DNA from 4 places in the Rahnella sp. PD4 genome. Region 2 is predicted to be linked to each of the others. Evidence: predicted binding sites of a transcription regulator. Region 2 holds the regulator's gene; each other region holds the start of a gene.
What was found. The regulator CRP, encoded in region 2, controls carbon source genes, mostly activating them, when cyclic AMP is high. The targets are predictions, from matches to a motif close to ATGTGANNNNNNTCACAT.
Positions count from the first base shown of each region.

Region 1 (7,559 bases), on a different contig from region 2:
AGATGACGGATATTATTACCGATAAAGGGCTGAACCGGGATATTCAGCAGGCACTGGGCGAACAGCCCTTTACGCTGACACTGGCCTGATTTACTCCCCCCGCCAAAACCAAAAAGGCCGGACATTGTAAACATGCCCGGCCTTTTCTTTATTCAGCCCTGATCAGACTGACGGAAGATTGCGACCGTAATAAATTTCCTGCATTTCTTTGTACAACAAATCGGTGATTTCCTTGCGTTCTGCGGCACTCAGTTCTTCCGGTTTGGCATTAAACAAATAATGCTTCAGATCGAATTCTTTCAATAACATCTTGGTATGAAAGATATTTTCCTGATACACGTTGACGTCCATCATGTCGTACAGCGCTTTTATATCCTGCGACATGAAGTTCTGAATCGAATTAATGGAATGGTCGATGTAATGCTTAACGCCGTTCACGTCACGGGTGAAACCACGCACACGGTAGTCGATAGTGACGATATCCGATTCAAGCTGATGAATCAGGTAGTTCAGCGCTTTCAGCGGTGAAATCACCCCACAGGTCGAGACTTCGATGTCGGCACGGAAGGTGCACAGGCCCGCTTCAGGATGGCTTTCCGGATAGGTATGCACGCAGATATGGCTCTTATCCAGATGCGCGACCACCGAATTCGGCAACGGGCCCGGATGCTCAGTGTTATCCACATCACGGGGATCCACCGGCTCTTCGCTCACCAAAATCGTGACGCTGGCACCCTGTGGTTCGTAATCCTGTCGCGCTACGTTGAGAATATTGGCACCGATAATGGAGCAGGTTTCGGTGAGAATTTCCGTCAGACGGTTGGCGTTATATTCTTTGTCAATGTAGGCAATATAGCCGTCACGATCATCTGCGGTTTTGGCGTAGCAGATATCGTAGATACAAAAACTCAGGCTTTTGGTCAGGTTGTTGAAACCGTGCAGTTTCAGCTTTTGCAATTTAGTTCACCCCCTTATGGATGCGGTATCAGCGCGCGGCTGACAGGGCATTCAGTAAATATTGCGGCAGGGCAAAGCTGCCATGATGAATCGCCGGATTGTAATAACGACAGGTGATGTCTGCGGCGTCGAAACGCGCCTGCAAGGTGTGGTTATCCATCTGGCGATATTCCGGGCTGTTTGTCGCCCAGGCGAAGGTCATGATGCCACCGTAATAAGTCGGGATCGCAGCCTGATAGAAACTGACATCACTGAAGTAATGACTCAGTTTGGTGTGGCTGTTCACCGCTTCATCCTGCTGGAGGAAACATACGCCATTTTGTGCCACAAAAATGCCGCCCGGATTAAGACAGCGGGCACAACCTTCGTAGAACGCCGACGTAAACAGGCTTTCGCCGGGACCGATAGGATCGGTGCAGTCGGAGATGATCACATCGAAGGTTTCAGCACTCTGATTAACGAAGTTCACACCGTCGTCGATCACCAGTTTGAAACGCGGATCATCATACGCACCGGCATTATGGTTGGGCAGATACTGGCGGCAAAACTCCACCACACCGGCATCAATTTCCACCATCGTGATCGCTTCCACGCCTTTATGGCGGCACACTTCGCGCAGCATGGCGCCGTCACCGCCGCCAATGATCAACACCTTTTTAGCGTGGCCGTGAGCGAACAAAGGCACATGGGTCAGCATTTCATGGTAAATGAATTCATCACGCTCAGTGGTTTGCACCACGCCGTCGAGTGCCATGACGCGACCCAGCGCCGCATTTTCGAAAATGACCAGATCCTGGTGATCGGTTTTTTCACGGTATAACTCTTTATCGACGCTAAAGTACTGACCAAAATGATCGTGCAGCGTCTCATGCCATATTTCTTTGGATGACGAGTTCCGGGACATGTCGTTGTTTCTCCTGATCAATCGCAGCCATAAAAATGGGCGCACATGATAGCTAACTCTGCCTGTCCATGCACGGTTGAATTTCAGACAGGTGAATGTAGGTTAAGTGTAGACGAGGCTGTCGTGGCGCGAAAAGTTGGGGAAAGCGGGGGAAGGGAACAGGCTCCGGCATCACAATGACGGAGCACACGGCTGAAAAACTGGCTGACGGAATTCAGTTGGTATAGGCCAGTAAACTCAGCGAGTCACGGGCCAGAGACTTACATTTTGTCGGTTTAGGCACGGCGATCCCGCTCAGATCACGGTAACTTTCTTCGCCCATCGACTGCATGTTAAAGCTGTTGTAATTGCTCAGATCCCAGCGGTTTTGCTGTGCGAAAAATACGATAGCCCGTTTGATTTGGGTATTCGGCAGTTGTTCGTAACCGCAGTTATTTTTCAGATAAACGAAGACGGCCGTCAGGTCCGCCAGATCTTCCGCTTCGGATTCACTCAGCGCCTGACTGGCGGAGGAGAAACCGAGCAGCGACAGTAATAACAAACACAGTGTTGTTTTTTTCATGGGTGTGTTCTTGTTCTTGTAGATTGAAAGTCAGGAAGACTTGGCTCACAGGCAGTTAAAAGGACGTTACCATATTTGCGCTGAGCGGCACCAAATTTCTTTTGCCGCGAAGGCGCTTGACCTTCCCCTTAGGGGAAGGGGTAGGCTGTTGTACTATTATGGCACGTTTGCGCCATCCGTCTGGTCACCCCCTCATAAGGACTGAAAAATGAACCGTCGCGATTTCGTGAAGTGGACGACCCTGATGGGCGCTGCCACTACGCTGCCTGGCTGGAGCCGCTTCGCGCTCGCTGCAGACCGCCCGGCATTGCCTGTTCCTGCATTACTTGAACCGGATATCCACAGCGCCATTATGCTCACATTACAACGCGGCCAGAGCCAGTTTCTGCCCGGTGTGAACACCGAAACCTGGGGCATAAACGGTAATCTGCTTGGCCCCGCGCTGCGTATCCGTCGCGGTAAACCGGTCAGTGTCACCATCAATAACCGGCTGGATGTGGCCAGCACCGTTCACTGGCACGGGCTGGAAATTCCCGGTGATGTGGATGGTGGTCCGCAAGGTCTGATCGGACCCGGTGAGAATCGCAAAGTCAGCTTGCAACTCGATCAGCCCGCGTCGACCTGCTGGTTTCACCCGCATCCGCATCAGACCAGCGGTTATCAGGTGGCGATGGGGCTCGCCGGGCTGGTGCTGATTGAAGATGAAAGCAGTGATCTGTTACAAATCCCGAAACGTTGGGGCGTGGATGATATTCCGGTCATTTTGCAGGATAAGCGCTTAAACGATGCCGGTAAAATCGATTATCAGATGGACGTCATGACTGCCGCCGTCGGCTGGTTTGGGCAGCACATGCTAACTAACGGCGCGGTGTATCCGCAGCACGGGATCTCCCGTGGCTGGGTACGTTTTCGTTTACTCAACGGTTGTAATGCCCGCTCACTGCATATCGCCACCAGCGATCAACGGCCGATGTATGTCATCGCCAGTGACGGCGGTTTCCTGCCTGAGCCGGTGAAAGTCAGTGATCTGCCGTTACTGACAGGCGAGCGTTTTGAAGTGCTGATTGATTGCAGCGACGGCAAAGCGTTTGATCTGGTCACGTTGCCGGTGAAGCAGATGGGCATGACGCTGGCACCGTTCGATAAACCATTGCCGGTGTTGCGTATTCAGCCGACTTTGACTCAAAGCGGCAGCGCATTGCCGGACACGCTGGTGCCGCTGCCCGCGCTGGTGTCAGTCGATAATCTGCCGACCCGCTGGCTGCAACTGATGATGGATCCGCAGCTCGATCAGCAAGGTATGGCGGCGCTGATGAAACGGTACGGACACAATGCGATGACCGGAATGCGCATGGATCATGGCGGGGACGAGATGGCAGCCATGCCGGGAATGTCTGATTCTGCCCACGACGGGCATGGCGGCATGGCCGGGATGGACATGGGTAAATCATCCGCGGGTTACGATTTCATGCAGGGCAATAAAATTAACGGTAAAGCCTACGACATGAACGTTCCTGCTTTCGATGTGAAACAAGGCCGGTATGAGAAATGGACTATCTCGGGCGAGGGCGACATGATGCTGCATCCTTTCCATATCCACGGCACACAGTTCCGTATTCTTTCTGAAAACGGTCAGCCCGTGGCGGCCCATCGTCAGGGCTGGAAGGACATCGTGCGCGTTGAAGGTGCCCGCAGCGAAGTGCTGGTGCGTTTTAACCATCTTGCCGGTAAACAACATGCCTACATGGCGCACTGCCACCTGCTTGAACACGAAGATACCGGCATGATGCTTGGCTTCACAGTATCAGCGTAATCCGTATAACTGCTTTTCTTTCTGTAATTTCTTAAAAATCAGCGGGCCGGAGCCATTATCCGGCCCGCCCCTTTCCGTATCTTCCCTCGTCCCTGTCTTTACCTGTGCGCTCTCATGATTTTCAATCTTTCAAATTGAAAGATTAAACTTTCAAAATGTGATCAATATATAATTAATATTAATTCATAATGATTATATTTCCTGCGTGGAGTGACAAAACATGAAAGCTTAAACCCACGTATCCCTACAGGAGAAGATGATGATTGACGTAATAACGCACGGTGCCGGGTGGTTTATCGGCCTGTTTCAAAAAGGAGGAGAAGTGTTTGTCGGGATGGTCACCGGCATTCTGCCTCTCCTGATTAGTTTGCTGGTGGTCATGAACGCGCTGATCGTTTTTGTCGGACAGCGGCGGATCGAACGTCTGGCGCAGCGCTGTGCCGGGGATCCGGTTTCACGGTATCTGCTGTTACCGGTGATTGGCACCTTTGTTTTCTGTAACCCGATGACCCTCAGTCTTGGCCGTTTTATGCCTGAAATCTACAAACCCAGTTATTACGCTGCTGGCTCTTACAGCTGCCATTCCATGAACGGCCTCTTCCCGCACATTAACCCCGGTGAGTTGTTTGTGTATCTCGGCGTTGCCAGCGGGCTGACCACGCTGGGATTACCGCTCGGACCGCTGGCCGTCAGTTATTTCCTGGTCGGCATGGTGACTAACTTCTTCCGCGGCTGGGTCACGGATCTCACCACACGCATCTTTGAACGCAAGATGGGCATTCAGCTTGATCGTGAGGTTCGGCTGTAATCAGCGTCAATTCTAATCAGGTCAAATTCTAAAAAGCGGAGCAGAAAATGAGCGTTACGATTCGCATTAACCGGGGTGAAGGTGGCTGGGGTGGGCCGTTGTTGATTGACGCGGTGCCCGGCAAAAAAGTGATGTATATCACGGCGGGCACGCGCCCGGCGATCGTCGACAAGCTGGCAGAACTGACCGGCTGGGAAACGGTAGACGGTTTTAAAGAAGGTGAACCACCGGCAGAAGAAATCGGTGTGGCGGTGATCGACTGCGGCGGCACGTTGCGCTGCGGCATCTACCCAAAACGGCGCATCCCGACCGTTAACATCCATTCGACCGGTAAATCAGGCCCGCTGGCACAGTTTATTACCGAAGACATTTATGTTTCCGGTGTCCGTGAGCATGACATCGTGCTGGAAAATGCAGACGCCGCTGAACCGGCCACGGTGACGGCTAAACCCGCACCGGCTGGGGCAGGGCGTGATTACGACACCACAAAAAAAATCACCGAACAGAGCGACGGCCTGCTGGCGAAAGTCGGTATGGGCATGGGCTCCGGCGTGGCCGTTTTATTCCAGGCCGGGCGCGACACCATCGATACCGTGCTCAAAACCATCCTGCCGTTTATGGCCTTCGTGGCGGCGCTGATCGGCATCATTATGGCCTCGGGTCTGGGCGATCTGGTGGCGCACGGGCTGACGCCGCTGGCGAAAAGCCCCGTCGGGCTGGTGTTGCTGGCGCTGATCTGTTCCTTCCCGCTGCTTTCTCCTTTCCTCGGCCCCGGCGCGGTGATCGCCCAAGTCATCGGTGTACTGGTCGGGGTGCAGATCGGGCTGGGCAATATCCCGCCACATCTGGCACTGCCTGCACTTTTCGCCATCAACGCTCAGGCGGCGTGCGATTTCATTCCTGTCGGGCTTTCATTGGCTGAAGCCAAACAAGACACCGTGCGCGTCGGTGTGCCTTCGGTGCTGGTCAGCCGTTTTCTGACCGGTGCGCCGACGGTACTTATCGCCTGGGCCGCTTCCGCTTTCATTTATCAGTAAGGAGTCACTGTGCAAACCATTTATCAAACCACGATTACGCAAATCGGCGACTTCGCCCGTGAAGCCTTAACCGACCAGATGCTGATCACCTTCCGTGAAGGTGCGCCGGCGGATATTCAGGATTATTGCTTCATCCACCGGCACGGGGACATGCAAGGGGAACTGCACCGTGGTGCGTACATGGAACTGGCAGATGTGCGTTATCCGGTGACTGCCGTGGGAGAGGTGGCAATGCAAAATTTGCGTGAACTGGGGCATATCACTTTGCGTTTTGACGGCAGTGCCGAAGCGGAATTTCCCGGCAGCGTACATGTAAAAGGCACCGCGCCCGACGATATTCCGCTGGGCAGCGTATTGAAATTTATCGATTAACTAGCAGAGTCAGGAGTCAGTAATGGAACAGGTTGCAGTCGTGATCGGCGGGGGGCAGACGCTGGGCGCATTTCTCTGTCAGGGGCTGGCTGAATCCGGCTATCGCGTGGCGGTGGCGGATCTGAATGAGGAAAATGCTGCCTCCGTGGCAGAGCAGATTAACCGGCAGTTTGGCGGGGAAAGGGCATTCGGGTTTGCTGTTGATGCTACCCGTGAAGCCAGCGTAGTCCGGCTGGCGAAAGCGGTGGATCAGACGTTCGGCAAGGTCAGTTTGCTGGTGTACAGCGCGGGGATGGCGAAGGCATCGCCGATCACGGATTTTGCCCTCAACGATTTTGACCTCTCGTTGCAGGTCAATCTGGTGGGGTACTTCCTCTGTGCCAGGGAGTTTTCCCGTCTGATGATCCGCGACCGTATTCCGGGACGCATCATCCAGATCAATTCTAAATCCGGCAAAGTGGGCAGCAAACATAATGCCGGTTACAGCGCGGCCAAGTTCGGCGGCGTGGGGCTGACGCAGTCTCTGGCGCTGGATCTGGCGGAATATGGCATCACCGTGCATTCACTGATGCTGGGCAATTTACTCAAATCGCCGATGTTTCAGTCATTATTGCCGCAGTACGCCAAAAAACTGGGCATTCAGGCCGACGAAGTCGAGCAGTATTACATTGATAAAGTGCCGCTCAAACGCGGGTGTGACTATCAGGATGTGCTGAATATGCTGCTGTTTTATGCCAGCGATAAAGCCTCTTATTGCACCGGTCAGTCGATCAATATCACCGGCGGTCAGGTGATGTTCTGATGTGTTCCGCCTCTGTTTACAGGGGCGGATTTTTGACATAAAGGAGAAGATAATGACCCCGACTTCGGCATTAATACTCTGTGCGGTACTGGCCTGGGTGGCACAAATCGCACTCGGCTGGTGGCAGTTGCAGCGCTTTAACCGGGCATTTGACAGGTTGTGTATGCAGGGAAAGGTGGGCGTCGGGCGTTCCGGCGGACGTTTCAAGCCGCGAGTGGTACTGGCGCTGGCTTTCGATAAACAGGAAAAAGTCTGTGACGGATTTTTACTGCGCGGCCTGACAATTTTCGCCCGTCCTCAGCCG
Region 1 covers NZ_JBLZQF010000003.1:205,933-213,491, forward strand. Annotated here, with positions in the region: gene ACOZIO_RS09800 (DeoR/GlpR family DNA-binding transcription regulator) at 1-89, shown strand, start outside; gene speD (adenosylmethionine decarboxylase) at 163-957, opposite strand; gene speE (polyamine aminopropyltransferase) at 986-1,861, opposite strand; gene ACOZIO_RS09815 (YacC family pilotin-like protein) at 2,076-2,423, opposite strand; gene cueO (multicopper oxidase CueO) at 2,632-4,236, shown strand; gene srlA (PTS glucitol/sorbitol transporter subunit IIC) at 4,496-5,044, shown strand; gene srlE (PTS glucitol/sorbitol transporter subunit IIB) at 5,092-6,081, shown strand; gene srlB (PTS glucitol/sorbitol transporter subunit IIA) at 6,091-6,453, shown strand; gene srlD (sorbitol-6-phosphate dehydrogenase) at 6,476-7,255, shown strand; gene gutM (transcriptional regulator GutM) at 7,308-7,559, shown strand, end outside.
Region 1: the regulator CRP is predicted to act here: its motif matches at 4,392-4,409, upstream of srlA (PTS glucitol/sorbitol transporter subunit IIC).

Region 2 (7,559 bases):
CCCGCGTGGCGTTATAGCCGTTCTGGCTGACCAGCATGATAGTCAGCAAAATCCAGTACGGTTTGGGCAAATTGAAGAACAGCCCCAGGCTGCTGCCAATCGCTAAAATAATGCCCAGACGCGCGGCATTACGCAGGGCCACGGATTTGAAAGAAAGATAGCTTTTTAGCGCAGTCCAGGAGGGCAGCCGTGGCTGGGTGCTCATCAGATCGCGCCGGTATAACGGGCGCTGGGTCCGCAGCAGGCGCGCAATGCGGCTGAAATGGTAATAACAAAACTGGCCAACCGGATTGTCCGGATTACGCGCGGCGATTTTCTCCAGCGCAGCCAGCTCATTGGCCATGGTAAAGCGCTCAGATAAACGGTGATAAAGAATATCGCCGGCAATCACCCGAAGACGGGTGGAAATCACCTGCGCATTGCGGCGGATTACCGCTTCTGCATGGCTTTCCTCAACCAGTTTCTGTACTTCCTCCGGCTGATGCAGGCTGACGGTAATGTGCTCCTGCAAATCGAGAGCAACCTGAAAAAGCTGAAACAGTCGCTTATGGTGATGATGATGTCCGTGTTGTGGCAGCATGTGTAATTGCTGATAAAGCAGGGCAATCAGATCGATAACCTGCTGCTGACGGGTAAGTAATGGCGGCAACGCCGTCTCGGGATCGGTATGTTGCGTCAGCAGACTGTACTTGGCCTCGAAATAATCCGCGAGTTGCAGATAAAGCTGGCTGAGCGTTTCGCGCATAGGCTGTTCTTGCGAAATACGAAACCACACCCAGTTAAACACCCCGTACCAGGCTGTGCCTGCTGCGAACAGCACCGGTGCCTGCCACATCGGGCGCACGCCGACCATACTCAGTGTGAAAATAGTGGCTACCAGCGCGCCGGGTAACAGGCGCGCATGTAACGGGCTGATTTCACCGGTAACGCCGAGCAATAACGCCAGCGATAGCATGATCAGCGGCAGCGGAACGTGCCAGTTTTCCAGCATCAGTTGCAGCAGAATACTGCTCACGGCAAACAGTGAACCGCCGACGATCAGACGTTTGAAAAAGCGTTTGTGCGGGGTATCCAGACCGGCGATGTTACAGCAGGCCGGGCAGAGGGAAAACAGCAGACCCATTTGCAAGTTGCCAAACAGCCAGCAAATGCCAACAGGCAGGCACAACACCAGCGTCTGGCGCAGCGCGTAATTCACTTCAGGATGGTAAAACAGTTTTCGCCATAACGTCATGGGTAAAGCTTAGCCCATAAAAAAGGCGCGACAGTATTCTGCCGCGCCAATTTTCGAGGGATTAACGTGTGCCGTAAACGACAATCGTTTTCCCGTGTGCGGAGATCAGGCTCTGATCTTCCAGCATTTTGAGGATTCGTCCGACTGTTTCACGTGAACAACCGACGATTTGGCCAATTTCCTGACGGGTAATCTTGATTTGCATCCCGTCCGGATGGGTCATTGCATCAGGCTGTTTAGCCAGGTTGAGCAACGTTTGAGCGATACGACCGGTTACGTCGAGGAAGGCAAGGTTGCCGACTTTCTCTGACGTCACTTGCAGACGGTTGGCCATCTGCGCGGAGAGACGCATCAGAATATCCGGGTTAACCTGAATCAGCTGGCGGAACTTTTTATACGAAATTTCAGCCACTTCACAGGCAGTTTTAGCACGTACCCAGGCACTACGTTCCTGACCTTCTTCGAAGAGTCCCAGCTCACCGATGAAGTCACCTTGGTTAAGGTAGGACAGTATCATTTCCTTGCCTTCTTCATCTTTAATCAGGACAGCAACTGACCCTTTCACGATGTAGTAAAGCGTTTCGGCTTTTTCACCCTGGTGAATCAGCGTACTTTTAGAAGGATACTTATGTATATGACAGTGAGACAGGAACCATTCAAGAGTCGGGTCTGTTTGTGGCTTGCCGAGAACCATTAGCTATTATCCTCTGTTGTTATCGCTGCCCAAAATCACAGGGCTCAGAGTTCCCTGTATGGCACTTCAAATCCAAAGCGCCCTTTCAGCATATAACTCCCCAGAAATGCTGCAAGCGGATGTCGGAGTGCAACAGCCTGTTTATTGCTGTTAACACCGTGGGTTCTGTTCTTAAACCGCAAAAACCGTCACCGCAATTTACTGGAAAGTATGTTTCGGCTTTGTTTGTAGCACAGGTTTGAGATGCTGTCTTCTGTTGTCTCGCTTCAGCATGATGGCGATCGGGTTACGTTGCCAGATTTTGGTCTAAAGGGTACTCTGAGAGCAGATTTCTAAAAGTTTATTCACCGGGAGAATAGTTCATGCACGCACGTGTCAAATGGGTTGAAGGGCTGACCTTTTTAGGTGAGTCAGCGTCGGGTCATCAGATTTCAATGGATGGTAACGCGGGCGATAAAGCCCCAAGCCCGATGGAAATGTTACTGATGTCCGCAGGCGGCTGCAGTGCAATTGACGTGGTATCTATTTTACAGAAAGGCCGTAATGACGTGCGTGATTGTGAAGTGAAGCTGACTTCACAACGCCGCGAAGAAGCGCCGCGTCTGTTCACGCATATCAATCTGCATTTTATCGTCACCGGTAAGGATCTGACCGATAAGATTGTTGAACGTGCGGTCAGCCTTTCTGCCGAAAAATACTGTTCAGTGTCTCTGATGTTGGGTAAAGCGGCCACCATCACCCACAGCTTTGAAGTGATTGCAGCGGAATAAAGTTTACTCGATTTTCTTACCTTCCATCAGGCGCTGCACCAGTGGCGCCATGATCAGCTCCATTGCCAGCCCCATTTTCCCACCTGGTACCACCAGCGTTTTGATGTGCGAGATAAATGACCCCTGCAACATTGCCAGCAGATAGGGGAAATCGATGTCGTCCAGTCCCTGGAAATGGATCACCACAAAGCTTTCATCCAGTGACGGAATGGCTTTTGCTGCGAACGGGTTTGAGGTGTCGATAGTCGGCACACGCTGGAAGTTGATGTGGGTGCGGGAAAACTGCGGCGTAATGTAGCTGATATAATCATCCATCGAACGCACGACGGAATCCATCACTGCTTCACGTGAATGGCCACGCTCCCCGGTATCGCGCACCAGTTTCTGGATCCACTCCAGGTTAACGATAGGCACAACGCCGACCAGCAAATCGACCTGGGCGGCGACATCAATTTTGTCTGTCACTACACCGCCGTGCAGGCCTTCATAGAATAAGATATCCGTTGGTTCCGGCAACGCCTGCCATGGCGTAAACGTGCCCGGCACCTGATTATAGGGAACCGCTTCGTCATAAGTATGCAAATACTTACGTGAACGGCCGGTGCCGGTTTTGCCATATTCGATAAAGCTTTTTTCCAGCAAACCAAAGTCATTGGCTTCCGGCCCGAAATAACTGATGTGGCGCCCGAGATCGCGTGCCTTACGGATCGCCGCATCCATTTCAGGACGGGTGAAATGGTGAAAACTGTCGCCTTCCAGCTCCGCAGCGCGTAAGCCAAGCTGTTGAAATATTTTACGAAACGCCACGCTGGTGGTCGTGGTGCCTGCACCGCTCGAACCGGTAACGGCAATAACAGGATGTTTGGCTGACATAAATGCTTTTCTCCAGAAAGGGGATACAGGCTGGCGTGACGCGGTCTTTTCTGTGGTTGAAAATGTAGTGCCGTGCTGCGCATAATTAAGCCTATTGTTACCATATTTATTCGCGAAGTGACAGGTTGTCACAACCTGCTTTCGAGCGGCTCTACCCGTCCTGCGGCACTTCTTCCTGCCCGGCGCGGAACTGACCGCGTGGCATAATATTCAGCGTTTCATGCAACTCTGACCATACCAGCACAATATCACCGCTTTTCAGCTGACGTTTCACGTCATCGACTTTTTGTTCCAGCGATCTTTCCTGCTCGCCGTAATCGGTGCCTTCGCGCAATACGAAGGATTCCACCACGCTGGTGAGCAGTTCAGGATCCAGTTCCTGCCAGGGAATAATCACTCTGTTTTTTCCTTAGTCTTATTTTCTAAATAGGGGGCGATCCAGGCCGGAATGCGTTGTTCCAGCCACATTTGGGGGTTACGTAAGCTGCCGGACACAAAGCCGACATGTCCGCCATGTTCCGTTAACTGATATTCCACGCAATCCGGTAAATCTTCTGCTTTCGGGATGACGTCGGGTGTCATAAACGGATCGTCTTTGGCGTGGATAATCAGCAGGGGGGTTCTGACCTGTGCCAGTAACGGCAGACCGCTGCACCGGCGGTAATAATCCAGCGCGTCGGTAAATCCGTGCGCTTTTGAGGTAATAGCATCGTCAAATTCACGAAGACGACGCATGGCTTTCAGTTGCGCCAGCGTGACGGGCAATGTCCCAGGGTATTTTGCCAGCTTACGCGAGGCATTGCCTTTGAGCTGACCGAGCAGATAGTGCTGATAAATCCGTGATGAACCGCGTTCCAGCCGGTAAGCGCAAGGTTCCAGCATCAGCGGTGCGGAGACCACCACGGCGGCGCTCAACGTACAATTTTCGCCTTCCTGCCCGAGATAACACGTCAACATATTGCCGCCGAGTGACACACCTACCGCGCCGGTCGGGACTTCGCCATAGGTCTCATTGAGCCAGTGAATGAAAAAGCGGGCATCTTCGGTTTCACCGGAATGATAAATACGCAGCAGCTTATTAGGTTCACCGCCGCATCCGCGGAAATGCATGACCACACCAAGCCAGCCTTTGTCTTTCCACGCCTGCAATAAGCCGTGCGCATACGGGCTGTAAAAGCTGCCTTCCAGGCCGTGAAACAGGATCATGCGAGGTTTATGTCGCGCCTGTGCCGGATCTTCACTCCAGGCTAAATCCAGAAAATCGCCGTCCGGCGTATCCAGCCTTTGCCAGTGAGGTTTAAGTGTTGCATGCCGTCTTATCAGTCGCGGGAGTAGCGTCTGGATGTGCGGATTACTGGCCCCGCGTAAGGGGCGAAAGGTTTCAACCATAAGATGAATAAATTTCTCTTAAGAGGCTCTTGTGCGATCAATATCACGCTGTTAGCTTCAATGCTATCGCACATCTTTCGGGTCGGAGAACCCAAATTAAATGGAACCTGGTTTATTTTTATCGATGCTTGGATTTTTATGGGTCGCCGCCATTACCCCCGGCCCGAACAATATGTTACTCACCACGTCTGGCGCTAACTTTGGGTTCTTCCGTTCACTTTGGCTGATGGTCGGCATTATGCTTGGTATGCAAAGTATTTTGCTGCTGGTGGCCTTTGGTGTCGGCGGTCTCATCACGATTTATCCTGCGTTACACCTGTTTCTCAAAATCGCCGGTAGCCTGTATCTGCTGTGGCTGGCGTGGAAGATTGCAACGTCTGCCTATGAAAAACTGGAAACCGGTGCGCCGCCGCCAAAACCGATCCGTTTGTATCAGGGCTGGTTGCTGCAATTTCTTAATCCGAAAGCCTGGCTGATGGGACTGGGTGCGGTCGCGAGCTTCAGTCTGGCGGGCGCCGCCTATAATCCTTCGATTGCCGGTATCAGCCTTGGGATGTTCCTGGTGAACCTGGTATCGGGCATCATCTGGCTTGGCTTCGGCACGGTGATTGGTCGCCTGCTGCGCAGCAAGCGTGCGTGGTACACTTTTAACATTGCGATGGGTATTCTGACCGCCGCCTGTGTGCTGTTAATCTGGCATTAATTTACAGACCAAAAAGGAGCCATCACGGCTCCTTTCCCGTTTGTGAGCATACGATCAGCTGTCGATATCAAAAGTTTTAGACATTTCTTCCAGTTGTTCCTGGGCATCGAGCCAGGTCATTTCAGTCTCTTCCAGCGCACCTTTCACTTTGGTCTGCTGTTGCAGACACTCCGTGAGATCGGCCTTACGGCTGATGTCATAAATGGCGGAGTCGGCCAGACGGGCTTCAATTGCTGCCAGTTCGGTACCCAGTTTCTCCATCTGTGCTTCCAGCCTGGTGATTTGCTTGCGCAGTGGCTGAGTCTGGTTGCGGAAATCGGCTTCGCGACGTTTCTGATCTTTACGCGATTGCGCACTGTTAACGCCGCCGTCTTTAGCCGGTGCATCCTGCTGGCTTTCCTGACGCTGAATGTCCACCAGCCATTGCTGATAATCTTCCAGATCGCCGTCGAACTGTTCCACTTTGCCGCCGTGTACCAGATACAAATCGTCAGTAGTGGAACGCAATAAGTGGCGGTCATGCGACACGACAACCATCGCACCCTCAAAGTCGATCAGCGCTTCGGTCAGTGCCTGACGCATGTCGAGATCCAGGTGGTTGGTCGGTTCATCAAGCAGCAGCAGGTTAGGGCGCTGCCAGACAATCAGCGCCAGCACCAGGCGCGCTTTTTCACCGCCGGAGAACCGCCCGGTAGGATCCGTCACTTTATCGCCGTGGAAACCAAATCCGCCGAGATAATCGCGCAATTGCTGTTCGGTTTCTTTATTCGCCAGACGCACCAGATGTTGCAGCGGCGAATCTTCTGCGCGCAGGAACTCCAGCTGATGCTGAGCGAAATAACCGAGTTTGACGCCTTTTGCCAGCCCAATGTCCCCGTGAAGCGGCGGCATGGTTCCGGCCAGCAGTTTGATAAGCGTCGATTTACCTGCACCGTTACGGCCGAGTAAACCGATACGTGAACCCGGCACCAGATTCAGTTTGATCGACTCCAGAATCGTGGTGTCGCCATAACCGGCGCTGACCTTTTCCATCCGCAGCAGCGGATCGGGCAAGCTTTCCGGTGAGCGGAAGCTAAAATGAAAAGGATTGTCTACGTGCGCCGGGGCTATCAGCTCCATGCGCTCCAGCATTTTAATACGGCTCTGCGCCTGTTTGGCTTTGGTCGCCTGCGCCCGGAAACGATCGATATAACTTTGCAGATGCGCCACTTTTTCCTGCTGACTTTCAAACAAAGCCTGCTGTTGCGACAGTTTGGTCGCACGCTGGCGTTCGAAAGACGAGTAGTTACCGGTGTATTCGTTCAGCGTCTGCTGTTCGATATGCAGTATTTTATCGACAATAGGATCCAGAAAATCACGGTCATGAGAAATCAGCACCAGCGTGCCGGTGTAGCTTTTCAGCCACTTTTCAAGCCAGATCACCGCGTCTAAATCCAGGTGGTTGGTCGGTTCGTCAAGCAGCAGTAAATCGGAACGACAAATCAGCGCCTGCGCAAGGTTGAGACGCATGCGCCAGCCGCCGGAGAAGGATTTGACCGGCTGCTGTAACTGATTCTGCGTAAATCCCAACCCGCTGAGCAGGCTCGCCGCACGCGCCGGAATGGTCCAGGCGTTAATTGCATCAAGTTTACCGTGCAGCGTGGCGATGGCGTGGCCGTCATCGCGGTCGTTGGCGTGCTGTAATTGTGCTTCCAGCTGACGGAATTCGCGGTCACCGTCGATAACATACTCTATTGCAGGCTCGTCCAGAGCCGGTGTTTCCTGATTGACCCAGGCCAGTGCCCAGTTGGACGGAAAAGTCAGGTTGCCTGCGTCGGCGCTCATTTCACCTTTAAGCAGTGAAATCAGGGTGGATTTACCGCAGCCATTTTTGCCCACCAGCCCGACTTTCTGGCC
Region 2 covers NZ_JBLZQF010000005.1:10,705-18,263, reverse strand. Annotated here, with positions in the region: gene ACOZIO_RS14140 (YccS/YhfK family putative transporter) at 1-1,234, opposite strand, end outside; gene crp (cAMP-activated global transcriptional regulator CRP) at 1,296-1,928, opposite strand; gene ACOZIO_RS14130 (OsmC family protein) at 2,291-2,698, shown strand; gene ACOZIO_RS14125 (phosphoribulokinase) at 2,702-3,571, opposite strand; gene ACOZIO_RS14120 (YheU family protein) at 3,723-3,968, opposite strand; gene ACOZIO_RS14115 (hydrolase) at 3,965-4,960, opposite strand; gene ACOZIO_RS14110 (LysE family translocator) at 5,061-5,663, shown strand; gene ACOZIO_RS14105 (ABC transporter ATP-binding protein) at 5,718-7,559, opposite strand, start outside.

Region 3 (7,559 bases), 240 kb from region 2:
GGATAATTCCAACGCGTCAAGCTGATCTACAAAAGGTCGGTCTAATAAAGGGCTAATATATCTGCCATGAGAGTCTCGATGCTCATCTATTCTCGGTAGCATTGCATCATGGCTCATCGGATTATTTTTGCTATGCGTTAAGTCCCCTTCACTATGCGTTAAGCTGTCTTTGCTATGCGTGAAGTCAGAGATGAGACTTAACGCATTTGAAAATACATCTTCAGGGGAAGGAGGTTGCTCCATTCCCGGCAGGCTGTAAGATTTATCCTTACGCTCACCACTAGAAACCAGAAAACCTTTAGCCTCAAGACGAGGTAACGCCAGCGTGACATCCCGCGTGTGTTTGCTCGTCAGCTGGCAGGCTCTTTGGTGATTAATCCACCCTTCTATCGCCGCAGTCGTTATGATCATGCGCTCAAAGTCATCAAGGGTACTGAACCTGGTACCGAAGAGTTTTTGGAGCTGCGCTGAAATGTATTCAGGAATCAAACTTGCTGTTGAAAGTTCTAGTAATGTTTGCTCGGTATGCTCAGTTTTCTCATAAAGTTTTGGTGCGCGCCAATTTGCGGATTGCCAGCCGCTGTAAATTTTTGGGATACCGGAACCGGCTCGTTCGCCAGCACCAATGTTGAGAAACATCTGGTGCATGCGCCGGTTTCGACAATCAGTTTCTCCGCCTTTTATTGCTATTTCTGGCGGGATTCTCATTAGCCCAGGGTTGCGAAAACCAAACATATCGGGGCGTTTAACTATCAATATAGATGCGCGTCCTGTGTAATCAGAATGAACAAGTGTATTAACTAAGGCTTCGCGTAGCGCAACATGAATTAATGTATCATCCTGACGCACACCATCTTTAATTTTGAATGGAATCTTTAGGTCTGTTGTTAGCTTTCGATATGTCCGTCGATAAAAATCAAAGATATTTCCTGACCATGTACCATCAGGGCATAAACGATCTACCCAGCGTAACTCGGTCTTTGCTTCCGGGCGTTCCTGATAGTCAACGAAGTAATGAGGTACTGCATCCTGAATAGCTTGCCAGGTCCCAAACATCAGAATACCAGCGAGAGTGATTCCTTCCTGACCCGTCTGACGATCTTTACGCCAGCCTCCAATTTTGGTCATAAGATCGAAATTATTAAGCTCTAACCATGGATGTTGTGGTTTCGCAATCGCTAAAAGTTGTTTATAAGCATTCAGGCTTTCTTGTTCAATATCATTCAGGTCAAAGCCAGTGAGAATTTTATCATCTCGGCTATCCTCAACCTGCTCTGCCAGCATTCTTTTTACTTGCTCCTGAGAACAATGGCGATCGCCTTCATGAAGCCTGATATAGGTAAACTCAAGAGGATTATTTTTAAGGAAAATAGGCTTTTGATGTCGGTTTGCAATAGGAATATGGATCACAAGGATGAGTTTGTTATCAAGAAGTGTTGTTTGCACATCTGCATCTGTTAGCAAATTTATATTTACCAGGTTTTTATTGTTAAGATTGTTAAACAACTCTTTTTTGATTTTTTCCGGATCATTAATTCCTACAGGAATGAACTGACCCTTTTTTTCTTTGACACCTAAGACAACATAGCCTCCTCGGGTATTAGCCATTGCACTATATGTTGGCCAAAAATCCTGAGGTAATTTCCCTTGACCATCCTGCCCCTGTGCTTGTTTAAATTCTAACTCGACAGATTCAGCAAGGGTTTGGAGATCAATTAAGTCTGTTATCTTAAACATCTCAATTTCCTGAAGTCATGGTTAAGTACTGAAGGAATTTTATTCTTAATCAGGAGAAAATAATATACGTGTTCTTGTGACTTCCCGGTTGACCTGATATTACGCCCACCGTTCCTGCGCCCGGCGTAATTGCCGTGCGGATGAGAAGCCCGCAGCGAGTGCGGCTTTTTCGATGCCGGATCCCTGCTGAAGGCGTTGTTGCGCCACGGCGATACGCAATTGCTCGTGGTAGTCACGCACGCTGATGCCCAGATGTTGTCGGAACAAACGGGTGAGGTGGCGTGCGCTGATGTGCGCCCTGGCGGCAACATCTTCCACCTGCCAGGCCGATTCCGGCTCGGCAGCAATCAGGTTTTGCGCACGGTGCACCGCGGGGTGCAGATGATTACGGTAACGCAGCCACGGAGAGAGTTGCGGATCATCACCGCCACGGCGGAAATAGACCACCATTTCGCGGGCAACATCCAGCGCGGCCTGCGGCCCAAGATGTGTGGCGATCAAATGTAGTGCCAGATCGATACCGGCGCTGATGCCTGCGCTGGTCAGTACCGAACGGTCTTCGACAAATATCCGGTTATCTTTCACCTGGGCAGCAGGTACCTGCTCGCGCAACCGTCCGATTACATCGTGATGCGTGGTGCACTGATAGCCGTCGAGCAGACCGGCTTGCCCGGCCAGCAGGCTGCCGGAACAGATGCATACCAGTCTTAAATTTCCTGCTTCAATGGCGCTTTTTTGCTGATGCAGCCACTCACAGGCGGTCTGTGCGACCGGTGAGGAGAAGTTTTCGTCGGATTCTGCCACACCCGGTATGATCACAATACTGCCCGGGGGCAGGCTTTGCGGCAGTGGCTGCAAATGGCTGACCATCAGGCCGGTTGACATCATCACTTCCGGCTGCGGCCCGATATAATGAAGCGAAAATTGCCCGCTCAGGCGCAACGCTTCCGCCGGGCCGGTAAGATCTAACGACATCACGCCGGGGAGCGTCACAAAGTAGACATTGCGCTGCATAGTGCTTCATCCGTCTGTGGGGAAAAACGCTATCTTCACACAGTGCGGTCGAGTTGCGCCAGCGCACCGGTCACGTCAGTGACAGTGGCAAAGCGGTCGGCGAGTACCAGTTCGGTCCGCAATTTGATCTCCTGTGCGCTCAGCGTGAGACCACTGGCGTGCGTCATCGGAAATGTCAGTGTCGCATCGGTGACAAAGGTCACTGAATAGCCGAGGTCTGACGCCACCCGGGCCGTGGTTTCACAGCACTGCTCGGTGCGCATACCGGCGATAATCAGATGCGTGATACCTTTTTCGCGCAACCAGCTATCGAGGCCGGATTCGGTCAGGGCATTGTGGACATGTTTATGCACAACATGCTGCGGCCGGTGTGTGAGAAAAGTCATTGGCGTGACCAGACCGGAGGCCAGCGAAAAGTCGCCATCAGGGTTGACGTGAAATACATCGATAACCGGTACATTGCGGGTCTGACAGCCAGCGATCAGGCCGTTGAGGGCTTCGCTGAAAGCCGGTAAATCATCCTGTTGCCAGAAGTCTTTTTGTTCAAATGAACGCTGAACGTCGATATTTAACAGGGCGCTTTGGGTCATTTACGGACTCCATCTGGTGAGTGTGAAATCAGTGTGCGCCTGAATTGGAAAGGGAAGAATGCCAAAAACGGACAGGATACTGACCGGGGCGGACGACCTGCGCCATCTGCCCCGGTTCAACTTTTTGATCAACGCTTCTGGCCGGCGCGCCAGTGGTGATAATCGATGTGATCAGCCTGGAAATTGGTGGTTTCAGCATCGCCGGTCAGGCGGTACGCCAGCTGAAAGGCGAAGTCAAACGCCAGCCCTAATCCTTTTCCGCTGAGCAAGTTACCGTCTTCCACAAAGGACTGATTGACGTAAACGCCGTCTTTCACGTCCTGGTATAAATCGCCGGAACAGACGTAACGACGGCCTTTCAGCAGACCGTTCCCGCCCAGCACACGCGCGGCAGCGGAGCACAGCGGGCAGATCAGTTTACCGGCGTCGTCGTGACGTCGGACAAATTCCACCACCGCTTTACTGGCCGCCAGCGCCACTGAGCCTTCCGGTCCGCCGGGCATTACCACAGCATCAAATAAGCGGTCGCCCTGCGCGGACAGCAGTTCGTTGGCCTGCATCTGAATGCCGTGATACGTGCGCAGCGTCAGGCTTTCCTGGCAGGCCAGCGTGGTGACCTGAATCTCCAGCCGCTCAAGAATATCGAGCACAATCACCGCTTCGCCTTCTTCAAATCCGTTAGCCAGCAGCAGCGCGACCTGCTTTTTCGCCTTGTCCTTTACCATAATGCAAATGTCCTCTGAGGATAAAAATCAGAGGACATCATAAAATGAAACGGTGTTTTGATATTGTGACTGGTATTGCAGACCGGGCTAGAAGACCAGCTGCACTTTTGACGCTTTGGATTTATCCAGGGCGTATTCCAGCGCTTCCACCAGACTTTCCTGCGGGAATTCTGCTGACAGCAATGGCATCGGATCGACGGTTCTATTCGCCAGCCATTCGACGGCAGTATTAAATTCTTCTGTGAAACGGAAACTGCCGACCCAGTTAATTTCTTTGGCAATCAGCGACATCAGCGGGAATTCATTCACTACCGGCCCCATGCCAACCTGCACCAGGGTGCCGCGTGCGCGGGTCACTTCCAGACAACGGCGGATGGAAGACGGATGGCCGGAGGCATCGAAGGAGACATCGAAAAAGCCTTTCTCTGCCTGATATTCGCTGAAATCACCTTGTGCAGCGTCCAGTGCTTTATTTGCGCCAACCGCCAGTGCCAGCGTACGGCAACGTTCGCTCGGGTCGGTCACCACGATTTGCGCCGCGCCTTTGGCTTTTGCTGCCAGCACGATTAAGCAGCCAATCGGACCTACGCCGGAAACAAACACGGTTTTACCATGAATATCGCCCGCCTGGTTTACGGCATGAATGGCGACGGCCAGCGGTTCTGCGAACACCATCAGGCGGTCACTGACCTGATTGTCGTAAGGAATGCACTGGTCGCTGTCGACGATTTTATACTGCGTGAACGCGCCGTTGATGTGCGGGAAATACATCGCGCTGCCGAAAAATTTCATGGTGGTGCATTGGTTTTCGTCACCGGACAGACAGTACTTGCAGGCTTTGCACGGCTTACTCGGGTTCAGCGCCACTTTCTGACCGGGCTGCAAACGCGGGTTATCCGATTTCTCCACCACACCGACCACTTCATGGCCAAGTACCATCGCCTCGCGCACTCTGAAATCACCGACAGCGCCGTGTTCGTAATAATGCAGATCCGAACCGCAGATGCCGCCGCGGGTGATTTTCACCAGCGTGCCCTGGCCGGTATAGCTGAGGGTCTGGTGGATCACCGAGACGTCTTTTTTCCCGGTCACGACGCAGGATTGTGTGGCAATAGTCATGGGATTCTCGCTCTTTAAAGGGCCTGATTGCACCCAGTAAAGAGGGTTTACCGGTCAGAAAATGTGATCGTCGTCACCTTGTGCCGTGTTACGAAAACCTGTTACCCATAACTTGAACGGACTCAACTTTTCCCGGCGGATTTATCACGATTTCGCGCCGGCATGCTGAGGATCAGATGAGTTATCACACCGCCCGCCAGACCCCAGAATGCCGAACCGACACCCAGCAGCGTGACACCGGAAGCCGTGATCAGAAACGTAATAATTGCCGCGTCGCGCTGACGCTCGTTTTCCAGCGCGCGGTACAGGCTGCCTGCAATGGTGCCGAGCAACGCCAGCCCGGCGATGGTGTGGATCAGCGCCTGTGGCAGGGCGGTAAAGACCATGCCGATGGAGCCGCCAAACACGCCCGCAATCAGATAGAAAACGCCAGCCGAGACGGCCGCCATATAGCGTTTTTTAGGATCGGGATGAATATCCTCGCCCATACAAATCGCGGCGGTAATGGCGGCGATACAGATGGTAAAACCGCCGAACGGCGCTAAAACTAACGCAGTCAGCGCCGTCCAGGAAATCAGGGGCGAAACAGGCAGATGATAGCCGTGCGCTTTCAGTGTGGCGATGCCCGGCGCATTCTGTGAGGCCATGGTCACCACAAAAAACGGAATGCCGATGCCGATAATTGAGGAAAGCGTGAAATGCGGCATCACAAACGCCGGTGCGGCGAAGGTCAGCGTCTGGCCGTGCAGCGCAATATCACCCTGTAATCCGGCGACGATCAGCCCGGCGGCCAGTGCGAGCACCACCGCATAGCGCGGCAGGGCGCGCTTTGCCAGCAGATACACCAGACACATGGTGCCTGCCAGGGCGAAATTGCTTTGCAGTGAGGTAAAGGCGTCCAGCCCGAAGCGCAGCAGAATGCCGCCGAGCATCGCCGCTGACAGCGCCTGCGGGATGTAATGCATCAGTCGGGCGAATAAGCCGGTCACGCCGCACAGCAGGATCAGCCCGGTGGCAAAGACAAATACGCCAATGGCTTCGTTAAGTGAGGTGCCGGGCAGGCTGGTGACCAGCAGCGCCGCGCCGGGTGTCGACCAGGCCGTCACCACCGGTGTGCGGTAATACAGTGATAGCCCGATGCTGGTGACCCCCATTCCCAGACCCAGCATACTCAGCCAGCCGCCAATTTGTCCCGCGCTGGCCCCTGCCGCTTCCGCTGCCTGAAAGATAATCGCTGCGGAGCTGGTATAACCGACTAAAACCGCAACAAATCCGGCGATTACCGCCGAAAATGTCAAATCCTGCGGACTGAAACGCGAGGCCATAGGTGAAATTCCTTCTGGTTACCGCTTGCTGGCGGTATGCTGTTGTGCGTTATAGCGTACATCGGATGCGCTCAAAATATCATTGTGCGTTATAGCGCACAACCATGATCGCTAAAAATGATTGCCAGAGGAGTCAGGATGCAGGAGCTCACCCGCCATATTGGCAGCCAGCTGAAAGCCGTTCGCAGCGAACGTGGCTGGAGCCTCAGCCAGACGGCAGAACACACCGGTGTCAGCAAGGCAATGCTGGGGCAAATTGAACGCGGCGAATCCAGCCCGACCGTTGCGACGCTATGGAAAATCGCCAGTGGCCTGAATGTTTCGTTCTCGGAGTTTCTTGAAACCCCGCCTGCGCAGTCGGCGGCATTGCACCGGCACGGTTTGCTGACCACGTTTAACAGCGACAGCTCAGGAATGCGCGTGGTGCCTTTGTTTCCGTTTGACACCACATTGCGTATGGACATGTTTGTTATCGATCTTGAACCGGGTGGATGCAGCGAATCCACGCCACACGAAGCCGGTGTGATTGAGCATGTCATTGTTATCGAAGGAGAACTGACACTGACGGTGGACGGTATGACGCGCCTGCTCAGTGCCGGTGAAGCTTTGCGTTTTGCCGCCGATTGCCCGCACGCTTACCGCAATGAAAGCGGTCATTCCGTACGTTTCCACGACCTGATACATTATCCGCAGTCACGTCCGTAACGTTTTCATTTCCTCAGGAGAATGTCCCGATGAGCCAGCCGCAAGATGTGGTGATCCGTCCGTTAACGCCCGCAGACCGTCAGGAGTGGGAAATGTTATGGCGCGATTACCTGGATTTTTATCAGTCGACGCTCGATCCGGCGCAGTTTGATCACACCTTCCGGCGGTTATCGCAGCCCGAGTATGCCAGTATGTTTGGCTATGTGGCGGAGTATGAGGGGAAACTGGTCGGTCTGGTGAACTGTATCAATCACGATCATGGCTGGCATATGCAGCAGGTGGTGTATTTGCAGGATTTATATGTCGATGACGGCGCGCGTAAACTGGGGATCGGGAAAAAACTG
Region 3 covers NZ_JBLZQF010000005.1:250,313-257,871, reverse strand. Annotated here, with positions in the region: gene ACOZIO_RS15180 (RNA-binding domain-containing protein) at 1-1,737, opposite strand, end outside; gene ACOZIO_RS15175 (GlxA family transcriptional regulator) at 1,837-2,751, opposite strand; partial or broken gene ACOZIO_RS15170 (isochorismatase family protein) at 2,799-3,341, opposite strand; gene ACOZIO_RS15165 (DJ-1/PfpI family protein) at 3,470-4,066, opposite strand; gene idnD (L-idonate 5-dehydrogenase) at 4,154-5,185, opposite strand; gene ACOZIO_RS15155 (benzoate/H(+) symporter BenE family transporter) at 5,308-6,510, opposite strand; gene ACOZIO_RS15150 (helix-turn-helix domain-containing protein) at 6,649-7,215, shown strand; gene ACOZIO_RS15145 (GNAT family N-acetyltransferase) at 7,245-7,559, shown strand, end outside.
Region 3: the regulator CRP is predicted to act here: its motif matches at 5,247-5,264, upstream of idnD (L-idonate 5-dehydrogenase).

Region 4 (7,559 bases), on a different contig from region 2:
CGTGCTCGCTGATGATAGCAAGGGCGAATTTGTTTCTGACTGGTGGCACCAGAGTGTCAACGTTGTAGGTAGCGCCGATACCCGTTTCGGGCCTACGCTGCGTAACGATGTTTACCTTGAATATGAAGCGTTTGCACACAAAGACTGGTTTGATTTCTACGGCTATATCGATATTCCTAAAACCTTCGGCGCCGGTAACGGCAATGATACCGGTATCTGGGATAAAAACGGTTCTCCGCTGTTTATGGAAATTGAACCTCGTTTTTCTATCGATAAACTGACCGGTACTGATCTGAGTTTCGGTCCGTTCAAAGAATGGTATTTCGCGAACAACTATATCTACGATATGGGGCCGGACAGCGATAACCGTCAGAATACCTGGTACATGGGTCTGGGCACCGACATCGACACCGGTCTGCCGATGAGCCTGTCCCTGAACGTGTATGCGAAATATCAGTGGGAAAACTACGGCGCGGCGAATGAAAACAGCTGGGACGGTTACCGTTTCAAAGTGAAATACTTCGTTCCTCTGACGCAATTATGGGGCGGCAACCTGAGCTATATCGGGTTCACCAACTTCGACTGGGGTTCCTCACTGGGCGATGACGATTTCCGTGATCTGAACGGCAATAAAGCGCGTTCTAACAACTCTATCGCCTCCAGCCATATCCTGTCGCTGAACTACACACATTGGCATTACTCGTTCGTGGCGCGTTACTTCCATAACGGCGGCCAGTGGGCTGACGGCGCTGAGCTGAACTTCGGTAACGGTAACTTCGATGTGAAGTCCACCGGCTGGGGTTACTACGGTGTAATCGGCTACAACTTCTGATTTCAACCGTTGTTCTGGAAAACCCGGCTTAGGTCGGGTTTTTGCTTTTGTTGCTTTCTGAAAAGTCCCCTGTCAGGCATTTTTTTAGCTATTGAGTGAAAAATGACCACAACTACAGGCGATCCTGACGCGCCGTTGTGGCATAATGCGCGCCAAATCACATTTCCCAATTAAGAGCGAGCGTTGTGCTAAGTACTTACAACATCACCATGCAATTCGGCAGCAAGCCGTTATTTGAAAACATTAACGTGAAATTTGGCGGCGGTAACCGTTATGGCCTGATTGGCGCGAACGGTTGTGGCAAGTCCACTTTCATGAAGATCCTCGGTGGCGACTTAGTGCCTTCTGGCGGTAATGTCGTGCTGGACCCGAACGAGCGTCTGGGTAAATTGCGCCAGGATCAGTTCGCCTTCGAACAGTTCAGCGTGCTGGACACCGTTATCATGGGCCACACTGAATTGTGGGAAGTGAAGGAAGAGCGCGACCGTATTTACGCAATGGCGGAAATGAGTGAAGAAGACGGCTACAAAGTGGCTGATCTGGAAGTCGCTTACGGTGAAATGGACGGCTACAGCGCAGAATCCCGTGCGGGTGAATTGTTGCTGGGTGTGGGCATTCCTGTCGAACAACATTATGGCCCGATGAGCGAAATCGCGCCGGGCTTTAAGCTGCGTGTTTTGCTGGCGCAGGCGTTGTTCTCCGATCCGGAAATTCTGCTGCTCGACGAACCGACGAACAACCTGGACATCGATACCATTCGCTGGCTGGAGCAGGTGCTGAACGAACGTAACAGCACCATGATCATCATTTCGCATGACCGTCACTTCCTGAACATGGTGTGTACGCACATGGCGGATCTGGATTACGGCGAACTGCGTGTTTATCCGGGCAACTACGATGAATACATGACGGCGGCAACGCAGGCCCGTGAACTTCTCAGTGCCAATAACGCCAAGAAGAAAGCGCAGATTGCAGAACTGCAATCGTTTGTCAGCCGCTTCAGCGCGAACGCCTCAAAATCTAAACAGGCGACTTCCCGTGCCCGTCAGATTGATAAAATTCAGCTTGATGAAATCAAAGCATCCAGCCGTCAGAACCCTTACATGCGTTTTGAACAGGACAAGAAATTGTTCCGTAATGCGCTGGAAGTGGAAAAAATCACCAAAGGTTTTGACAACGGTCCGCTGTTTAAAAATCTCGGCCTGATGCTGGAAGTGGGCGAAAAAGTCGCGATTCTGGGTGCCAACGGCATCGGTAAATCCACCCTGCTGAAAACGCTGGTCGGTGAGCATGAGCCGGAAAGTGGTTCAGTAAAATGGTCTGAAAATGCCAAGATCGGCTATTACGCGCAGGATCACGAATATGAATTCGACGAAACCCTGAACGTCTTCGACTGGATGAGCCAGTGGAAATCCGAGAAAGACGACGAGCAGGCCGTACGCGGTGTGTTAGGCCGTCTGCTGTTTGGTCAGGACGATATCAAGAAGAAAGTGAAAGTGCTTTCCGGTGGTGAAAAAGGTCGTATGTTATTCGGGAAACTGATGATGCAACGCCCTAACATTCTGATTATGGATGAACCAACCAACCACCTTGATATGGAATCCATCGAGTCGCTGAACATGGCACTGGAAATGTACGAAGGCACGCTAATCTTCGTTTCTCATGACCGCGAATTCGTCAGCTCTCTGGCAACCCGTATTCTGGAAATGACCCCGACGCGTGTGATCGACTTCTCCGGTAATTATGAAGACTACCTGCGTAGTCAGGGCATCAATAGTTAATTCGCTGCATCCTTCGCGTTGTCTCGGCGTTGGCTGCGTTACTCGGCCCATCCATGGGCCTCGCTCCTGAAGGAGCCGCTGCAAGCAGCGTTCCAATCTGCTCCCGGCAGATTGGTCACTCACCCCGGTCACTTACCGATGTAAGCTCCCGGGGATTCGTGCAGTTGCCGCCTTGATACAACGCGAATGATTTTGCGAATTGTTTTGGGTGTCATAAAAAATAGAAAACCGCCGATAAAGGCGGTTTTTTTGTGTCTGAATTTACTGATTCAAAAACCCCCACACACTTCGCAATGCGGGTCTTTCATCAGTTTCATTTCGCGGAACTGCAACGTCATGGCGTCATACATCAGCAGTTTGCCGCGCGGCGTTTCGCCGAATTTCGTCAGCAGTTTGATGGTTTCCATCGCCTGTAAACTGCCGATAGTGCCGACCAGAGGGGACATAACCCCGGCTTCCACGCAGGTCAGCGCATTTTCACCGAATAACCGGCTCAGGCATTGATAACAAGGTTCATGTGGCTGATAAGTAAATACGCTGAGCTGGCCTTCCATGCGGATGGCAGCGCCGGAAACCAGCGGTTTTTTCTGCGCGAAACATTCACCGTTCAGCTGATTCCGGGTGGTGACGTTGTCGGTGCAGTCGACCACCACGTCACAGGTAGCAATCACTTCACGCAGCCTGTCGTCGCTGGCCTGTGCATTAATCTGATGGATAACGATATGCGGATTGATTGCCGCCAGCGCTATAGCGGCAGATTCTACTTTCGATATACCGATCCGGGCATCAGTATGCAGCGTCTGGCGTTGCAGGTTTGACAGCGAGACGGTGTCATAATCCAGCAATGTTAACGTGCCGGTACCTGCGGCAGCCAGATACTGAGCGGCGGCGCAGCCTAAACCGCCCAGACCAACAATCAGTGCGTGGCTGGATTTCAGCTGTTCTTGACCGTCGAAATCAAACCCTTTCAGTACGATCTGGCGGTTATAACGCAGGGTTTCGGCGTCCGTCAGTTCCGGCAATTGAGACATGTTCAGCTCCGCAGCAGGGCGTTAAACGGTTCGATTTCAACGGATTCGCCCGCTGCTACGTTGCCGCGCCCGCGTTCAAGCACGATAAAACAGTTGGCCTGACTGAATGAACTGAATACATGCGACCCCTGATGGCCGGTGGTAAGTACTTCCAGTTGCCCCCCGGCGCTGGTGCTGAATATACCGCGCTGAAAATCGAGACGTCCGGGAGATTTTTTCAGTGGCGTCACCGCTATTGCCTTCAGCCGTGGCGGGAACTTCCAGGCCGTATGGCCGGATAACTGCGCAATAAAGGGCTGAACCAGTTGATAAAACGTCAGTGCGGCCGACACCGGATTCCCCGGCAAACCGCAGAACCAGCTGTTTTTCAGTTTGCCGAAAGCAAAAGGTTTGCCCGGTTTCATGGCAAGTTTCCAGAAACCAATTTCACCCAGTTCATCCAGAATTTGCCTGGTGTAATCGGCTTCACCGACCGACACGCCGCCGCTGGAAATCACCAGATCCGCAAAAGCATTGGCTTCTTCAAAAGCTTTACGCAGCGCCTGCGGATTGTCGCGAATAATACCTAAATCCAGCACGGTGCAGCCCAGTTTTTCCAGCATCAGGCGTACAGCGAAACGGTTGGTATCGTAAATCTGCCCCTCCTGCAAAGGCGTCCCCACCGGCTGCAGTTCATCGCCAGTCGAAAATACGGCGACTTTCAGCGGCTTCCAGACATTCACATCGGTGACGCCCAGAGAAGCCAGCAGTGGCAATTCTGCCGCACCCAGCCGGACACCGGCAGGCAGCACGCTGTCGCCCCGTTTTATGTCATCACCGGTCAGACGGATATTCTGGCCCCGGGTGATTTCAGCCGTGAAACGTACACCGGCATCCGAAACGTCGGTCTGCTCCTGCATGATCACGGCGTCAGCGCCCGCAGGCACCGGCGCACCGGTCATGATACGGATACAACTTCCGGCTGGCCATTCGCCATGAAAAGGCGCACCCGCAAAGGCTTTGCCCGCGACCGGGAAAACCGCACCATCCTGTAAATCTGCGCAGCGCACGGCATAGCCGTCCATGGCTGAGTTATCAAAAGGTGGGACGAAAACCGGCGAAAGCACCGGGGTGGCGGTAATGCGGCCAGCCGCGCCGGCGAGCGGGAGGGATTCGGCATCCTGAATTATTTTAGGCGATACACAGGCACGCATTTTATCCAGCGCTTCGTCGAGCGAGATCAGACCGGCAGTATTGAATTCCATGAAAAATCCTCAGTAATTCGTCCCGGTTGTGCAGATAATTTCACCAGAGCCGGGCGGGGAAATGAAGCATACGCACAGTATGACAGAGAAACGCAGCGAACCAAAAATCGCTAAGGGCGTAAAAATTCGACGGAGATTCCTGAATAATTGAGATCGATCCCAAAATTAACAATGTAACGCGGGTATGATAGTTACCGTTATTTGTGATTTAAGTCACACAACTGTCATATAAACAGGAATAACCGGTGCTTAAAAAAAATCGCCATCAGGCCATCCTTCAGTTGGTTGAACAACATGAAGTACTACAGGTAAGCGAACTGGCACAATCGCTGGATGTAAGTCTCGAAACGATCAGACGCGATCTGAGTGAAATGCAGGACAAAGGATTGATTTTACGTCGCCACGGACGCGCGCGTCGTCTGGCCGCTCAGCCTGAAACATCCTGGCTAAACAGTTTGCAACGTTGCCCGCAGCTATAAACGCAGCAACGAAGAGGGAAAAGGAAGGCTTTTAAGCCTTCCTTTTTTTATATGCACGATACCGCGTTCAGCGTGCAGGCTGTTGTTCCAGGGCTTCCGCTTTGCTGTTTACTGCGGCGAAAATCAGCGCCAGCAGCAGGAAAACGTAAGCCACAGTCGCGCTATTGAGCGCCCAGAACAGACCGTACCGGCTGTATACCAGCGACGAGAGTGTGGAAAAAATTAGCGTGCCAAGGGTGCCGAGGGTAAGCAAGGCAGAGGTCAGCGTCGGCGGAGAATTACTGACTTGCAAGCTGCCATAACTCATGATGCCCGAGAACAGCCCCGAATTGCAGAAACCGAACAAACCGGCACAAACAAGGATCAACATCGGGTCCGCGCTGTTAGCGGCAACCGCCAGGCACATCAGTCCGACAAACGCGGAAAGCAGCAGATAAGTGCGCAGCTTAACGAAGCGGACAGTGAACTGATTCACAAACAGGCCGATGGATTTCACCGTCCAGTACGTCGTGATATAAAATGCGGCCCGATCCGCCGCCATGCCGAAATGCGATTTCAGCCAGCTCGGCAGCCACATGGTAAAAATCGGCTCGGCCAGCAGGAAGGCAAACAGTGCAAAACACAGCACCCAGACCGACATCCCCCAGCGCGTCACCTCAGTTTCAGTTGCCATCGTGGTTTGTGCGGCCTGCGGAATCGACGGGAAGGTCTGCCCGACGCACAGCACAATCATCGCCAGACTCAGCACCGCCATTACGCCATACATCGCCAGCCAGCTTGCGCCATGCTGGAACAGATAGCCCAGCAGCAGCGACAGCACCACGCCCGCCAGAGCGAAAAAGAAATCGGTGAGGATTAAATTCGCCGAGCGTTTTTTCGGATCTTCATTAATACGTACCACCAGATAACTGCCGATGGACATCATGATCCCCGACGACGCGCCAATCAGGAACACGCCGATACCAAACATCGTGATGGTGGGCATCAGGAAAAGCGCAATGCAGGCCAGCACGGAAACGGCTGAACCGGTGATCAGCTGTTTGCCCGGATTGAATTTACGCATCAGCACGCCGCTGACCATGATCGGCAGGAACAGACCGATATTCATCAGCGTAAACATCTGGCCGATAAATCCCGGATCTTTGCCAAAGGCCTGCGAAACGGGGCCGATAACAATCCCGAGTGTGGAGACCAGCGCGCCGGTAAAGAAATAGCTTAGCCAGGAAATCATATTGATCCGCTGGCGGTTGAATGCCTGTTCCATAGCCGCTCCTTATTTTACGCTGGCTGAAAGATGGGCGAAAAAGGCGCGGATCAGTCGCGTGAAATCTCCGACGGCCAGCCTGGCGCAACGTAAGGTTTGTTCGTGGGAAAGCGGTGTATCAGAAAGCCCTTCGGCGAAATTGGTCATGGCGGAAATCGCCAGCACCTTCAGCCCGCAGTGACGGGCAGAAATCACTTCCGGCACGATGGACATGCCCACTACGTCGCACCCTAAAATTTGCATCATGCGGATTTCCGCCGGGGTTTCGAAATTCGGGCCGGTATAGGCCGCGAATACGCCTTCTGCGACCTCAATGTTCAGCCCTGCGGCAACGGTGTGAAGTTGTGCGCGGAGATCTTTGTCGTAGGCATTGGCGAGACTGAAAAAGCGCGGACCAAAACGCTCGTCATTCGGGCCTGTCAGCGGCGATTCGGGCATGAAACTGACATGGTCGGTCAGCGCAACTAACCGACCCGGCGCGACGCTTTTACGCATCGACCCGGCGGCGTTGGTGGCCAGCATAAATTCGCAGCCGAGCAGTTTAAAAGTGCGCACCGCACAGGTCATCACTGACATACCGTGCCCTTCGTAGAGATGGCCGCGACCCTTCATGCACATCACCGGCACATTTTCCAGATAACCCAGTACCAGTTCACCGGCATGACCGGCGACACTGCTTTGCGGAAATCCCGGCAGTTCGTTGTAGGGAATGGTCACTGCGTCGCTCATGTCGTCGCACAACGTACCGAGGCCGGAGCCTAAAATCAGTGCGGCCTGCGGAATAAAATCAGGGGCGCGCTGGCGAATAATCGCGGCGCAGTCAAAAGCATGGTTATTGAGCATGATCACTTCTCTCATTTTTCACAGTAGGGGGAGGATGCGGGCAATGCTAGTGTGAGCAGCGTTTACGGTCTAATACCGTTCTTTA
Region 4 covers NZ_JBLZQF010000002.1:389,178-396,736, reverse strand. Annotated here, with positions in the region: gene ACOZIO_RS06490 (nucleoside-specific channel-forming protein Tsx) at 1-832, shown strand, start outside; gene ACOZIO_RS06485 (ABC-F family ATPase) at 1,018-2,613, shown strand; gene moeB (molybdopterin-synthase adenylyltransferase MoeB) at 2,883-3,644, opposite strand; gene moeA (molybdopterin molybdotransferase MoeA) at 3,647-4,888, opposite strand; gene ACOZIO_RS06470 (DeoR family transcriptional regulator) at 5,134-5,367, shown strand; gene tsgA (MFS transporter TsgA) at 5,435-6,631, opposite strand; gene xapA (xanthosine phosphorylase) at 6,641-7,474, opposite strand.
Region 4: the regulator CRP is predicted to act here: its motif matches at 978-995, upstream of ACOZIO_RS06485 (ABC-F family ATPase).